Linked DNA regions of Haloglycomyces albus DSM 45210. The protein of the gene in region 1 interacts with the protein of each later gene in a pairwise test. Links are inferred from orthologs where the notes say so. Each region holds a gene or a part of one and is shown on either strand. Other genes may lie near its edges. The genes, in order: aceE and nth.

The links.
Region 2: the proteins of aceE (region 1) and nth interact in binary tests that used the Escherichia coli proteins (3 or more experiments, as listed by UniProt). The link is inferred for Haloglycomyces albus DSM 45210 from one-to-one orthologs.

The regions. Positions count from the first base shown.
Region 1 is NZ_AZUQ01000001.1:2,583,165-2,590,359, reverse strand. What follows is about bases 1,443-4,751. They hold aceE (pyruvate dehydrogenase (acetyl-transferring), homodimeric type), read left to right. Parts: upstream 1,443-1,812; coding sequence 1,813-4,551; downstream 4,552-4,751. Other genes in these bases: HALAL_RS17745 (PDR/VanB family oxidoreductase), read right to left, coding at 4,621-4,751. Outside these bases: HALAL_RS0111995 (EamA family transporter), read right to left, coding at 1-224; HALAL_RS0111990 (MarR family winged helix-turn-helix transcriptional regulator), read left to right, coding at 362-868; HALAL_RS0111985 (peroxiredoxin), read right to left, coding at 955-1,419; more of HALAL_RS17745, read right to left, coding at 4,752-6,072; trxA (thioredoxin), read right to left, coding at 6,877-7,195. UniProt on the Escherichia coli protein: Component of the pyruvate dehydrogenase (PDH) complex, that catalyzes the overall conversion of pyruvate to acetyl-CoA and CO(2).
Region 2 is NZ_AZUQ01000001.1:1,784,769-1,791,553, reverse strand. Bases 1,463-4,361 are described here. They hold nth (endonuclease III), read left to right. Parts: upstream 1,463-2,479; coding sequence 2,480-3,244; downstream 3,245-4,361. Other genes in these bases: HALAL_RS0108395 (NUDIX hydrolase), read left to right, coding at 3,834-4,361; HALAL_RS17560 (TlpA family protein disulfide reductase), read left to right, coding at 3,241-3,837; HALAL_RS0108410 (S8 family serine peptidase), read left to right, coding at 1,463-2,420. Outside these bases: HALAL_RS0108415 (SseB family protein), read right to left, coding at 1-863; more of HALAL_RS0108410, read left to right, coding at 1,221-1,462; more of HALAL_RS0108395, read left to right, coding at 4,362-4,502; HALAL_RS0108390 (MarP family serine protease), read left to right, coding at 4,519-5,715; HALAL_RS0108385 (Crp/Fnr family transcriptional regulator), read left to right, coding at 6,373-6,785. UniProt on the Escherichia coli protein: DNA repair enzyme that has both DNA N-glycosylase activity and AP-lyase activity. The DNA N-glycosylase activity releases various damaged pyrimidines from DNA by cleaving the N-glycosidic bond, leaving an AP (apurinic/apyrimidinic) site.

The DNA.
Region 1 (7,195 bases):
GCGGCGATGTTGAGGGTGCCGATGACCGCTGATTTCCACCACCAGCTTCCTTGAGGGAGTCGGCGGGCGATGAGGACTAGGAGGAGTCCGGCGGGGAGCGCCCGTATGAGGGCGGTGGTGAGGGGGTGGTCGGCGGGAAGGAATTCGGTGGTGACGGCGTAGGTGGTGCCCCACATGACGGGGGCGAGAGCGGTGATGATCAGGTCGATGGGTCGGTTGAGCATGCGGTTTCCTTTCGGTGGCACCGTTTGCCGTGGCGCTGATTTAGCTTCGATTAAACTATCTTAGTACTAAATTAGTTTTATACAAGATACTTAGGGATGAGTCAGCTAACACCGAATGGACCTGGAATCATGGGGGTGTGAATCATTCAGACGCCGTTGACGACATCGTTGCCCAGTGGAATCGTGAACTACCCGATCTGACGACCGACGCCATGGGAACCATCGGACGGCTCCACCGGGTCTCACGGCTGGTGGTCAGTGCCCACCTGGAGGAGATCTTCCGCCTTCACGGTCTGGGGCGTACCGAATTCGACGTGGCCGCTTCGCTGTATCGCAGTGGGGAACCTTATACCTTGTCACCCAAACAAATCGGCTCCACTCTCATGCTCACTTCGGGCGGCCTCACCGGTCGCCTGGACAAGCTGGAACGTTCCGGACTGATCGAACGGCTCCCCGATCCGGACGATCGTCGTGCCCTGCGGGTTCGTCTTACCGAAAAGGGGCGGCAGGCCGTGGAAGGAGCCGTTCGCGACGAGGTGGAATACCTGGACGAGGTCCTGTCTCCGCTGGACGATGCGGAGCGTCGGGAGCTCGATCGTCTCCTGCGTAAACTCCACCGCAGCGACAGGCCGAGTTCCATCTGAAGTGACAGGCCGTCCACACAAAAGAGGCATCGTTGAGATTCGCGTCCAGCGACGCTCAACGATGCCCTACATACGTCTATTCCGTTTTAAGACGACAGCTCTTCCAGAGCCTTCTGCCATCCGCTCTGGTCACGAGCGTCACCGGGCATGTTCATTTCACTGAAACGAACCACGCCCTCCTTGTCGATGACGAAGGTCCCGCGATTGGCCATTCCCTTCTCGTCGTTGAAGACGCCAAAGGCTTGAGCGACCTCGCCGTGCGGCCAGAAATCCGACAGCAACGGGAAGGTGAAGTCTTCACGCTCGGCCCACACCTTGTGAGCGAACGGGGAATCGATGGACACGGTCAGAACCGCGGTGTCGTCGTTGTCGTAATTGGACAGGTTGTCGCGGATTCCGCACAGTTCCCCTTCACAGACACCGGTGAAGGCGAAGGGGTAAAACACCAGCAAGACGTTCTTCTCGCCTTTGAAATCAGAAAGCGACACTTCCTGGTTGTTCTGGTCTTTGAGAGTGAAGGCGGGTGCCGTCTGACCTACTTCGAGTGGCATGCTCGTGCCTCTCCTTCCATTGTCCGGTCATTGCGCATGATTGTCTCTCCCGCCGCCTACGGGTGATCGTCCCTGGCGCACAGAACGTTCATGGGAGAAACAGTCATTTGTTCACCGTATCGCTTCAACGTCGCGGGACCTGTTGTGCATATCGCGAATGACGGGTGCGGCACCGTTGTGAGCTGGATCGAGTTATTCCGGCCGAATTGCTGTGGCCCAGGTCCCATGAACACTGCGATAACGTGGGAGTGCGCGGTAGATTCGACTGAGGATGTAAGAATCTACAGACACCTTGCCTTTATCGAAGACACAGAACCGTCGTTACCTGCAGAGGTGCGCAGGCTCGCCGACGGTCCAGTGGCTTCACGACTCTTAATGAACGAGGTAAAGCCCGTGACAACGGATAACAACCGCTCTGACGTCAGCGATGTGACACCCAACGGTGTACCCGACGCCGACCCGGAAGAGACCAACGAATGGTTGGCCTCACTTGACGGCTTGATCAGCACCGCCGGGTCCGATCGGGCCCGCTACATCATGCAACGATTGATCGATCACGCCGAAGACAAGAAGGTGGATCTCCCGTCGTCTCCGACGGTCACCGATTTTGTCAACACGATCCCGGCCGCGGACGAGCCACACTACCCCGGTGACGAAGCGATCGAACAGCGTATTCAGAACTTCGTCCGATGGAATGCCGCCATGACCGTCCACCGCGCGCAGCGCCCGGGTGTCGGAGTGGGCGGCCATATCTCCACTTATGCTTCGGCGGCCAACCTGTACGAGGTCGGATACAACCACTTCTTCCGTGGACGTCGCCATCCGGGCGGCGGCGACCAGATCTACTTCCAGGGTCACGGCTCGCCGGGGATGTACGCCCGCTCCTATATCGAAGGGCGTCTCACCGAAGACGACTTGGACGGTTTCCGCCAAGAACTGTCGCGTCCTCAGGGCGGACTTCCCTCCTATCCGCACCCGCGCCTGATGTCGAACTATTGGCAGTTCCCCACCGTTTCCATGGGCCTGGGGCCGATCAGCGCGATCAATCAAGCGTGGTTCAACCGGTACTTGCAAGACCGTGGCGTCCGGGACACCTCGGATCAGCGCGTCTGGGCCTTCCTCGGTGACGGTGAGATGGACGAACCGGAGTCGCGTGGAGCCCTGCAATACGCGGCCAACAACAACCTCGACAACCTGACGTTCGTCATCAACTGCAACCTGCAGCGTTTGGACGGACCGGTTCGCGGTAACAGCAAAATCGTTCAGGAATTGGAAGCCACTTTCAAGGGCGCCGGCTGGAACGTCCTCAAAGTCATCTGGGGCCGGGACTGGGACCCGATTCTGGAAGCCGATACGACCGGTGCGCTGCTCAACCTCATGAACACCCTGCCTGACGGTGACTTCCAGACCCTGCGCGCCGAATCCGGCGGCTTCATCCGCGATGAATTCTTCTCGCGCGATCCACGTGCTCTACAACTCGTCGAACACCTGTCCGATGAACAGATCTGGAGCATGAAACGAGGCGGCAATGACGACCGGAAGGTTTACGCCGCCTACCGCGCCGCAGTGGAGCATAAGGGACAACCGACCGTTATCCTGGCCCACACGGTGAAGGGCATGACTCTGGGACCGTCGTTCCAGGGTCGCAACGCCACTCACCAGATGAAGAAGATGGCCATTGACGACATCAAGGGATTCCGCGACACCCTCGGCATGGACATCAGCGACAACGTCATCGAGGAAAACCCCTACACCGTGCCGTACCTGAAACCGGCCGAAGGCAGTGAGGAAGCGGAGTACATTCAGCAACGCCTCGCTGATCAAGGTGGACATATTCCCGAGCGGCGGACCACGCACATTCCGCTGTCGCTACCCGGAGATTCCGCGTATAAGGCGGCCAAACGCGGATCGGGTAAGCAGAAGGCGGCCACGACCATGGCGCTGGTTCGCGTTCTCAAGGACCTCATGAAGGACAAGGAAACCGGCAAGCGCTGGGTTCCCATCATTCCCGATGAGGCACGTACCTTCGGTATGGACGCCATGTTCTCCACCAACAAGATCTACTCCAGCGTCGGGCAGAACTACACGCCGGTGGACCGTGACCTGTTCCTGTCGTACAAGGAGTCCAAGCAGGGTCAGTTGTGGCACCAGGGCATCAACGAAGCCGGATCGATGGCGGCCTTCACCGCCGCCGGTACGTCCTATGAGACGCACGGCGAACCGATGATTCCCTTCTACATCTTCTACTCTATGTTCGGATTCCAGCGGACCGCCGACTCGATCTGGGCCGCCACCGACCAGATGACCCGTGGTTTCCTCGTCGGAGCCACCGCCGGTCGGACCACGCTGAACGGTGAGGGTCTACAGCACGAGGACGGCCATTCCCTATTGTTGGCGCACACCAACCCGGCTGTGCGGTCCTATGATCCGTCGTATGGCTACGAAATCGGCCACATTATGCGCGACGGCTTGGAGCGAATGTACGGTGAGACGCAAGAAAACGTCATCTACTATCTGACCGTCTACAATGAGCCGATCGAACAGCCCGCTGAGCCCGAGGACGCTGATCTCCAGGGAATCCTCAAAGGTATACACCGCGTCCGCGCCAACGACGCGGACGGCCCCAAGGCTCAGATCCTCACGTCCGGTTCGGCCATGCCGGCGGCGCAGAGGGCCGCCGACCTCCTGGCGGCAGAATGGGGCGTCTCGGCCGACGTCTGGTCGGTCACGTCCTGGGGTGAATTGAACCGTGACGCCATGGACGCCGAGAACGAGGCCCTGCGCCACCCGGACCGCGAGCGCCGCACGCCGTTCGTGACACAGCAGCTGTCGCAGGCATCGGGACCGTTCGTCGCCGTCACGGACTATCAAATCGCCGTGCCGGACTTGATCAGCCGGTGGGTGCCGGGAGACTATACGTCTTTGGGTACCGACGGTTTCGGACATTCCGATACGCGCGGTGCTTTGCGTCGGCACTTCAACATCGACGCGGAGTCGACCGTGGTCGCGGTATTGCAGCGTTTGGCGGCCGCCGGTGAAGTGAAGCCGGAGCTGGCCGTTCAGGCGGCAGAGCAATACAAGATCACCGACCCGACAGCGGCGGATGCCGGTGAAGCCGGGGGCGATTCCTAGCGACTACTTTCGCCGTTGAAAAGGGGGTCACGACAATGATCGTGACCCCCTTTTCAACGGCGAGACACGTTAAACGTCCAACACTATCGTTCCGTCCGCCCGACTTACACACGGGTAGAACGCCCGGTTCTCACTTGGTCCGTCGATGCCGTCGGGATGAAGCGGGTCGCCTTCGATGACCGGCACCTTGCAGGTTCCACAGATTCCTGTGCCGCAGGAGCTTTCTATGGCGACTCCTGTCTCGTTCAGAGCGTCGAGAGCAGTGGATTGGGCCGGAACGTTGATGATCGTGTTCTGCTTATCGGTCTGGATATTGAATTCGTGGCGTTCTCGGTTCGTGGTGGAGCCGTTGAATTGCTCGGTGTGGAGCTCAAGGTCGGGGCGCAGGGTCGTGGCAAAGTCTCGTAGGTTATGCAGCAACGCAGCCGGACCGCAGCTGTAGATCCCGGTACGGGACGGTTGTCGGGACAGCAGTTCGATGAGGTTCGGTCGGGGCCCCGCGCTCGTGCAGTACAGGCTGACCCGGCCCGGCCATCGGCCATAGAGTTCGTGAGCGTAGGCAAGCGACGTCGGTTGTCGGGCGGTATACACCAGTTCCCAGTCAAGACCCAGCTCGTCTACTTGCTCCACCATGGTCAACAGCGGCGTTATACCGATTCCACCGGCCACGAACACGTATTTGGGATGAAGTCGCAGTGGAAAGGCATTGCGGGGCGGGTCGATGGTCAACTCGCTTCCTTCCGGCAGGTGGTGCACCTCCTGAGATCCTCCTCGGCCGCCTTCGTCCCGCAGGACCGCTATGCGGTAATACGTCCGATCGCGAGGTGACGAGCAGAGGGAATAGTGACGAGTTCGCCCCGACGGGAGGTGGACGGCAATGTGGGCGCCGGGCGTGAACCGTGGAAGCAACCGGCGGTCAAGACCGACGAGTTCAAGTGACTGAATTGTGGACGTCAAACCGTACTTCCGACGAACACGGACGGGAATCCGATTGCCGACACCTCGATCGACTGGTGCAGAGGGGGTGCGGACGGTTCCCCACGGCTTCAGGTAGGAAACCGTGGCCGCACATAGCAGGAGGGCGAATACCCCCGTCGAGCCCCACAGCAGTGAGTCCAGCGCCTGGGTCGCATGCGGCGAGGACTCGCCCGATGTGGTGGCAAGATAGCGGATGGAGGTACGAAGGACGAACAACCCGAACACGATGACCGAACCGGTTATCGCGAGCTTCAGAAGTATCCACCAGTATTTCACCAGTCCCCATGGAGTGCATACGCTCAAGGCAACGCCTGTCAGGAGGGTCAATACCGAGATTGCTCCGGTTCCTACCCCACCAAGCGTATTGAAGTAATACAGGACTTCATATACTCCAGCCGCCGTGGAGGTGTTACTGGACAGTTTGGCATGGAGGGCCAGGAGCGCGACGAATAGTACATATGTCAGCCAGACCATGGCACTGACGACGTGCAACAAAGTGAGCAGGCGTTTTATTCGGGGAGACAAGGTGATACGTACATTCACGGCAATCTCCTACTGCGGCATGGACAAAAACTAACACTAATGTTAATTAAATAATAAATGAAAGCAATACCCTATAGGGGTATATAATAAGTCCACTTAGTCCAGAAGTAATGTACATAATACCTTGTCACAGTAGATAATAACTATTAGTTAATATAGTTTCTATATTTAGAATCGATCTATTCAACGACCCTCATATCAATGATGTGCTGCGAATTTGACACAAAAAAATCCGGATACCCCTGTCATTAGACGAATCCTTCACAGAGATATCCGGAGTGCGGCCGGCAGAAGCAAACGGTCAACACGGCTCAGTCAAACCCAAAGCAATTGTGGCGATTCGCCGGTACGGCACACTCTCAGACCTGACCGTACGTGCTACGGCATGGCCAAAGAGTAATACTGCCCGTGTTACCAGCAAAAACCTTCATACCAAACATTCCAGCCTGAAGCCGCGAGCGCATTACCGTGATGCGGCAGTAGAGCTGCCTGAAGGTTCAGGAAGAAAAAGACTACTACACAAACCACATGGCAAGTGGCGAGTTTCGACCGAAGCGAAGAAGCGGTAGAGGCGCCTCTGCCGTTCAACGAGCTCAACCACCGCACATTTCCCACAGATATGCCAACTGGCGAGCCGCTAGCAGCGCGCGCAGCGCGTGCGCAGCGGCGGTAGAGCTGGAGAGGAGCTCAGGTTGTTCCAGGTACTGCAGATTTGCGCGAGGAGGATTCGTCGCGACCTTCAGGTCGTGAGAATCCCCCACAGCGCAAATATGGAGTACCTGGGGCAACCTGAGCGGTCACTTCCTACTCCTCTTCTTCTTGGTCGGCAATCTGCTTGCGAACGTCGTCCATGTCGAGTGCCTTCATCTGCCCAATCAGATCTTCCAAAGCTTCAGAGGGAATCGCGCCCGGGTTGGAATACAGCAGGATGCCTTCCCGGAACGCCATCAAGGTCGGGATGGACTGAATGTCGGCGGCGGAGGCGAGCTCCTGCTGCGCTTCGGTGTCGATTTTCCCGAAGACAATATCCTCGTGGTCCTCACTCGATTTCTCATAAACCGGTGCGAACTGTTTGCACGGACCACACCATTCGGCCCACCAGTCAACCAACACCATGTCCTTG
Region 2 (6,785 bases), 800 kb from region 1 along the record:
CCCACGCGCATGGCCGCCACTTCGGTGTCCGGTACGGGAAGCAGCACGGTCGTCCGCATGAGGGCCATGAGAAACGCCGAGGTGTCCCCACTGGTCGCAGCGGAGGTAAGCGCCTCTTCGGCCGCCGCGCCGGTCAGTTCGCTGAGCTGATCGGCATTACCGCCGGGAGCGGCCGGCGTGGCCGCCGGTGCGGGCGATGGAGCCGGAGCCTGATTCGGCGGAGGCCCGGGCAGGTTGGTGGGATCCATCTCCGTGGCGGGTTGGCGTCGCGGCAGCCCGCCCTCGGGTGGAGGTGCCGGAGGTCGTTGTTGGTCACTGGGGCTGACCGCAGTGGGGGGAAGATCCGGTGAATGCGGCGCGGGCGGCATCATGAGGCGGTCGTCGGCGGGTGGCGGCCCCGAGCGATTGCCGAACGCGTCGGAGGCGATACCCGAACCGCCGAAGCCGGGGTTGGGCTGCTGAGCCGGCGGCCCCGGAGCCGGTTGAGGAGGCGGTGAACTGGACGAGAGTTCGGAAACGAACCAGGCCGGAAGGTAGCCTTCGATGGGAAGTCCGGGGTTGACCGCCAACCACCACTGCTCATTGGGCCACGCCGCCGCCAAAGCGGGCAAGCGGTGCGGTTTGGCGGGCCCCGCACCTCCTGACAGGCAGGCGTTCATGGCCGTCTCGGAAGTGAATGCGAGAACATGCGTGCGATCATCGCTTGTCCAGGTGGCCCAGGAAGCGTTGACGCCGGAGGGGTCGTCTTGGGATACCGGGAGAAGCAGTTCGATTTGAGAGAGAATGGAAAAGTAGCCTTCCTGGTCCTCTGCTCTCAACGCTTCCCGCAGTCGGTGTTCGATTTCATTGCTAGGTTCCCACATTGGTGTCCCGCTTATTCCTTCCCTTTCGCGGTCCTAAAGAACTGGAGCCGTACACACCGCATCTTTATGGCTGTCGTTCCTACCGTGAAGTCCGTTCATCTCGGGATCCACCAGATGGTGCGCAGCGGTGTAGGCGTACTAAGTCACTCTGCACTCTTATCTCTGGATCATGTGAATCGGTCTCCGAATAGGCCAGGTTGTCGAGGGGACTTCATTTTATCGCGTGCTTCGGTCACGTTAGCGTGACACCCTTGCACGTATTACCTCGGGCGGGGGAGTGTCACAAAACCGTAAACCGAATTCGTGTCATTACCGCCGTTGCGGCACATTTCGTGCCACCATCCCTACATTATGTGGATGATGCGGACACTGCAGGTAATGCTGCGTCGGTTGGTGTACGGCCTCGCTGGAACGCGGCCCTCACGCACCCGACGTCGACGACCGCACCACGGTGGGGCCATGGCGACGACGTCGTCGTCATTGTGGTCGGCGGTCCTTTGCCTCATCGTAGCATCGATGTACCTCGTGGTCCTGGCTCCGAGCGCGGCTCACTCGAACGGCTTGCAATCGTGGCACCACGACCGCATCGGAACCGAAACCGCCTGGGAACACGCGACCGGTGACGACGTGACGGTGGCGGTCATCGATTCCGGCGTCGACGCCACGCACCCCGCCTTGGCTCCGAACGTCACAGACGGCCTCTCATACGTACCCGCTTCGGACTCACAACATCGACCCGCGCAGCGCCTCGGACACCACGACCCGGTCGGCCACGGAACGGCGATCGCCGGACTCATCGCCGCCCAACGGGACTCCCCCACCCCCGGCGTGGCCCCCGACGCCACCGTTCTACCGGTGCGAGTGCTTGACGATGAGAACAAATACCACGACGCCACCACGGTCGCCACCGCCATCGAATGGGCCGTACAGAACGACGCCGACATCATCAACCTGTCCCTGGGAGGCAGTCGCTCCACCTACGCTCTCGCCGAAGCGCTCGAATACGCCGACAACCACGGCGTCCTGGTCATTGCCTGCACCGGAAACTCCGACGGCAGCGGAGACTCCGAAATCTGGTACCCGGGCCGCGACCCGCTGACCGTGGCCGTTACCGGTGTAGGCCCCGACGGCGAGCGCTGGCCCACCGCCGTCACCGGCGAAGCCGCGGATTTGGCCGCACCGTCGGCGAAACTACGGGTTCCGGCTCCCGACGGCGGATACCGGCGAGCGACGGGAACGTCGTTTTCCACCGCCCTCGTGTCGGGAGCGGCGGCCTTGCTACGGGAGGCCCATCCGCAGGCGGGGGTCGCCGAACTACGTCATATGTTGCTGGCGAGCGCGACCGGTGGGCCCGCCGACCTGGGGTCGGGGATGCTGGACATTCCGGCGGCCCTGGAGTCCGACACGGCGGCGTTCGGCCCCGGGGGCGTGTCCTCGTCGGCTCGGCGGATGGGGATGGTGGAATTGCTCGCTTCGGGGCTGGCCGTCGGGTTTTTGGTCGTCACGGCGGTGTGCTTGCGTCCCAGGCGTAGGGCCGTGTCGGGCGCGGGATCGTAGGCGTATGAAGTGGTTATCACGGCCTTATCAAGGTCGTGTGCTTCGCGTAAACTGGCTCTGTGACCGCTGCTGCTGCCAAGAATGGAACCGAAACCGACCTGGCGAGAAAACGCCGGGCGCGCACCGTCGATAAACTGCTGGCCGAGGCGCATCCGGACGCCCATTGCGAGTTGGATTACTCGAACCCCCTGGAACTGGCGATCGCCACGATCCTGTCGGCTCAGTGCACGGACGTGCGTGTCAATAAGACGACCCCGGACCTGTTCGCCCGCTACCGTTCGGCGGAGGACTACGCCGCCGCCGATCCGGAGGAGGTCGAGAAGCTGATCCGTCCGACGGGTTTTTACCGCAATAAGACGAAGTCGATCATCGGGATGTGCCGGGCTCTGGTGGAGAAGTACGACGGGGAGCTTCCGTCGGATCTCAAGGCGTTGACCGCGCTGCCGGGTATCGGCCGTAAGACCGCGAACGTCATTCGGGGCAATGCCTTCGGTCTTCCGGGAATCACCGTCGATACGCATATGCTGCGGATTACCCGCCGACTGGGTTTGACCGAGAACTCGGACGCGGTGAAGGTGGAGTTCGACCTGCGCGAGCTGCTGGACGAATCGGAGTGGACCATGTTCAGTCACCGGATCATCTTCCACGGCAGGCGCGTATGCCAGGCGCGTAAACCCGCGTGCGGGGCCTGTACCCTGGCGCGTTACTGTCCCTCGTTCGGAGACGGCCCCACCGATCCGGCCGAGGCGGCACCCCTGGTGAAGGGGGATCGTCGGGTGGAGTTGCTCGATCTGGCCGGCGTCTCAGCGGAGGGCGGCGCATGAGGATCGCGGGGAAACGGTCACGTTTGACGTGGGGTGTGGTGTTGGCGGCGGTGACGGCGCTGTCGGCCTGTACGTCCCCGTCGCAATCGTCGTCGTCTCCACTCGAGGAGAGCGACGCCGCTCCGGCGTGGGAGGTGCCGTGTGGTGACTATGAGGCCGAGGTGGACATCGCCGAGGTCGGCGATCACGACTTGACGTGTTTGGGGACCGACGAGCCTTTCACCGTCGGACCGACGGATCAACCGCTGGTGTTGTCGCTGTGGGCGAGTTGGTGCGGTCCGTGCCGGGAGGAAATGCCGGAGTTGGAGCGTTTCTTTCAGAGCCATTCCGATCAGGTGGATGTGGTCGGGGTGAACACGGGTGATACTCGTGATCGCGCTCGCTGGTTCGCGGAGGACTTCGAGGTGACGTTCCCGAGTGTTTTCGATCCGGAGGAGGCTTTGCGTCGGGACTTTTCGGTTCCGGCCCTGCCGGCTCTCGTTCTGGTACGTCCCGACGGGTCTATCGCCGAGGTCGTCACCGAGGCGGGGGTGGATTACGAGACGTTGGTGGAGCGGTCCAACGATGCCTTCGGTCTGGAGTTGAGTGTATGAGCGATGCTCCCGAATGGTGGTTCGATCTTCTACGTGCGGTGGACGACGAGTCCGGTCGGTCGGGTTCCCTGTCGTCTCTGCCGACCGCACAGCGGGCGTCGGGGGCTCGCTCCGCGGCGGTTTTGGTGCTGCTCGCCGATGGTGACGAAGGACCGGAGATAGTGCTCCAGGAGCGCGCGCACCATCTGCGGCACCATCCCGGGCAGATGTCCTTTCCCGGGGGCGCTCTTGAGGAGTGCGATGCGGACGCGACGGACGCGGCGCTCCGTGAGGCCGAGGAGGAGCTGGGCGTCAAACCCGCCGGTGTCGAGATCGGGGTGGAGCTGCCTCCGTTGTGGATACCGGTGTCGAGTTATCTCGTCACCTGTGTGCTGGCGCGATGGAGCGAGCCGCATCCGGTTCAGCCGGTTGACGTCAACGAGGTTGCGGCGGTGCACAGCGTTTCCTTGCGGACTCTGGCTCACCCCGAAAACCGTGGTACCGTCACATATCCCAGTGGAAGAACCGGGCCAGGCTTTCACGTTGACGGAGTGCCGTTGATCTGGGGGTTCACCGGTGGAGTTCTCTCGTGGCTGATTTCCGACATGGGCATGGAGCGCGATTGGGACCCGGATCGGTTTTTCTCCCTGGAACAGCAACGCAGGGTGTGGCAGCGGCGCTCATAAGGTAGGGAGTTGAGTAATGCCAGGTGAGACCGGTGGACTGGTCATTGATATTGTCATCGTGGTACTTGCCCTGCTCTTTGCGGGCCACGGTTACCGGCAGGGATTCATCATCTCGGCGGCCACCTTCGTCGGCTTTCTCGGTGGGGCCGTTTTGGGGGTTCAGCTGGTCCCCTGGATCGCCGGGTATTACCACGATCCTTCCACAAAGCTGCTCGCCGCTCTGATTGTCATTTTCGCCACCGCCCTGATCTGCCAGGCCGTCTGCACCTTCCTCGGCCATAAGCTGCGGCGTCACCTGCGATGGGAGAAACTCCGTAAGCTCGACCATATCGGTGGACCGATCGTTTCGTTGAGCGCGGTTTTCCTGGCCACGTGGCTCATCGCCGCTCCCCTGGCCATGTCGTCGATCCCCGAGGTCGCCAGTGCCGTGCGGCATTCCGAATTGGTTCGCACCATCGACGACCACATGCCCTCGCCCGTCCAAGGCGTCTACGAGTCGATGCGCGACGAGCTCAACACGTCCGAAATTCCGGATGTATTCGGCGGTCTACGTCCTACCGACGCTCCGGACGTGCCGCCTCCCGACCCCGAGCTGGCGGCGTCTCCGTTGGTTCGCGACGCCGAGGCCTCGGTGCTGAAGGTACACGGTTCGGCGTCGCGGTGCAGTCGCCAGATCGAAGGCTCGTCGTTCGTCTACGCCGACGACCGTGTCGTCACCAATGCACATGTGGTGGCGGGAACCGACTCCGTCCAAGTGGAGTCGAACGGCGCGAGGTACGACGCGCGGGTGACGGTGTTCGACTCCGACGCCGACCTGGCGATCCTCCACGTGCCGGGGCTGGAGGCCCCCGCCCTGCCTTTGGCGGACCAACCGGCTCCCGACGGGGAGGACTCCATTGTGTTGGGTTATCCGGGCGGTGGTGATTACACTCCGACCGCGGCTCGAATCCGCGATTCGCGCATGGTGACGGGCCCGAACATATATGAAAACGGCTCGACGACACGTGAGGTGTATCAATTGCGCGCTCAAATCATCAGCGGCAATTCCGGCGGTCCACTTCTTACCACGGACGGGTACATTATCGGCGTCATTTTCGCGGCCGCGCTTGACGACCCCGAGACGGGTTACGCCTTGACCATGAACGAGGCACAGTCGGCGTTGGAGGCCGGACTGTCCTCCAACGCGGAAGTGGGAACGGGGGCGTGCACCTAGCCCGCGGCGGAATCGTGAGGCCGTGCCCAGGGGCTCGGCACGGACGAGTGATCTTGTGAATAAGATAAGGAGAATGTTATTCAGATTACGCGCCGATACCAAGACGCACGCACGAGCACTGAGTCAGTCCTCACATGTGTGGGCAGCGGTCACAATTAGCAGTACGCTATAGAACGTCACACTGAATTGACATTGGCGACTTCCTGCTCGCACGCCGTCTGGGTCCTCATTTTGTGAGGTTTTTGAGGCCGGTCGTCTAGGGAGTCTCAACGAGGGCGTTACCACACCTCTTAATTCATCCGGTAAAGTACTAATACATTAGTGCGTGGATAAAAAATGATGTTTAAGCCTAAATGTCGTTTTTATACCTCCGATGAAAAGTGAATACGCAGAGGCCCACGAAAACGGGTCCACACAAACGCCACTGGAGCGAGAGCACGTGAACGTCGAACTCCCGTGGATTACGTAAGTGACTCTTTAAAGCGCCTTTAGGTTCACTGATTGACCAGGGAAGTCGTGGGAACGTGGATGTCATGACGGGGGTGCGGTCATAAAAAGGAACATTTTGCTTTTCTTGACATGATCGCGGACATAGACTCAGAGATACAGCATGAATAGTGCTCACCAGAGTGCTCACTAGAAAGGTGCGAGAAGGACATGGAAGATGTATTGGCCAGGGCCGCCCTTTTCAAGGGCGTCGACCCCGAAGCAGTCGAATCACTCATCAAAGAGATGGAGTACATCGACGTCAACAAGGGCCAGACCGTCTTCACCGAAAACGAGCCCGGGGACAGCCTGTACATCGTAATGTCCGGCAAGGTGAAACTCGGTCGTCGCTCCACTGACGGGCGCCAAAACCTCATCGCGGTTATGGGCCCCAGTGACATGGTCGGTGAATTGGCCCTATTCGACCCGGGTCCACGGACCGCCACGGCAACCGCGCTCACCGACACGCGCCTGGCTCGCCTGTCCAAGACCGCGCTACGTCCTTGGTTGACCAACCGTCCCGAGATCGCCGAGCAGCTGCTGCGCGTCATCGCACGTCGCCTGCGCCGCACCAACGACTCGAT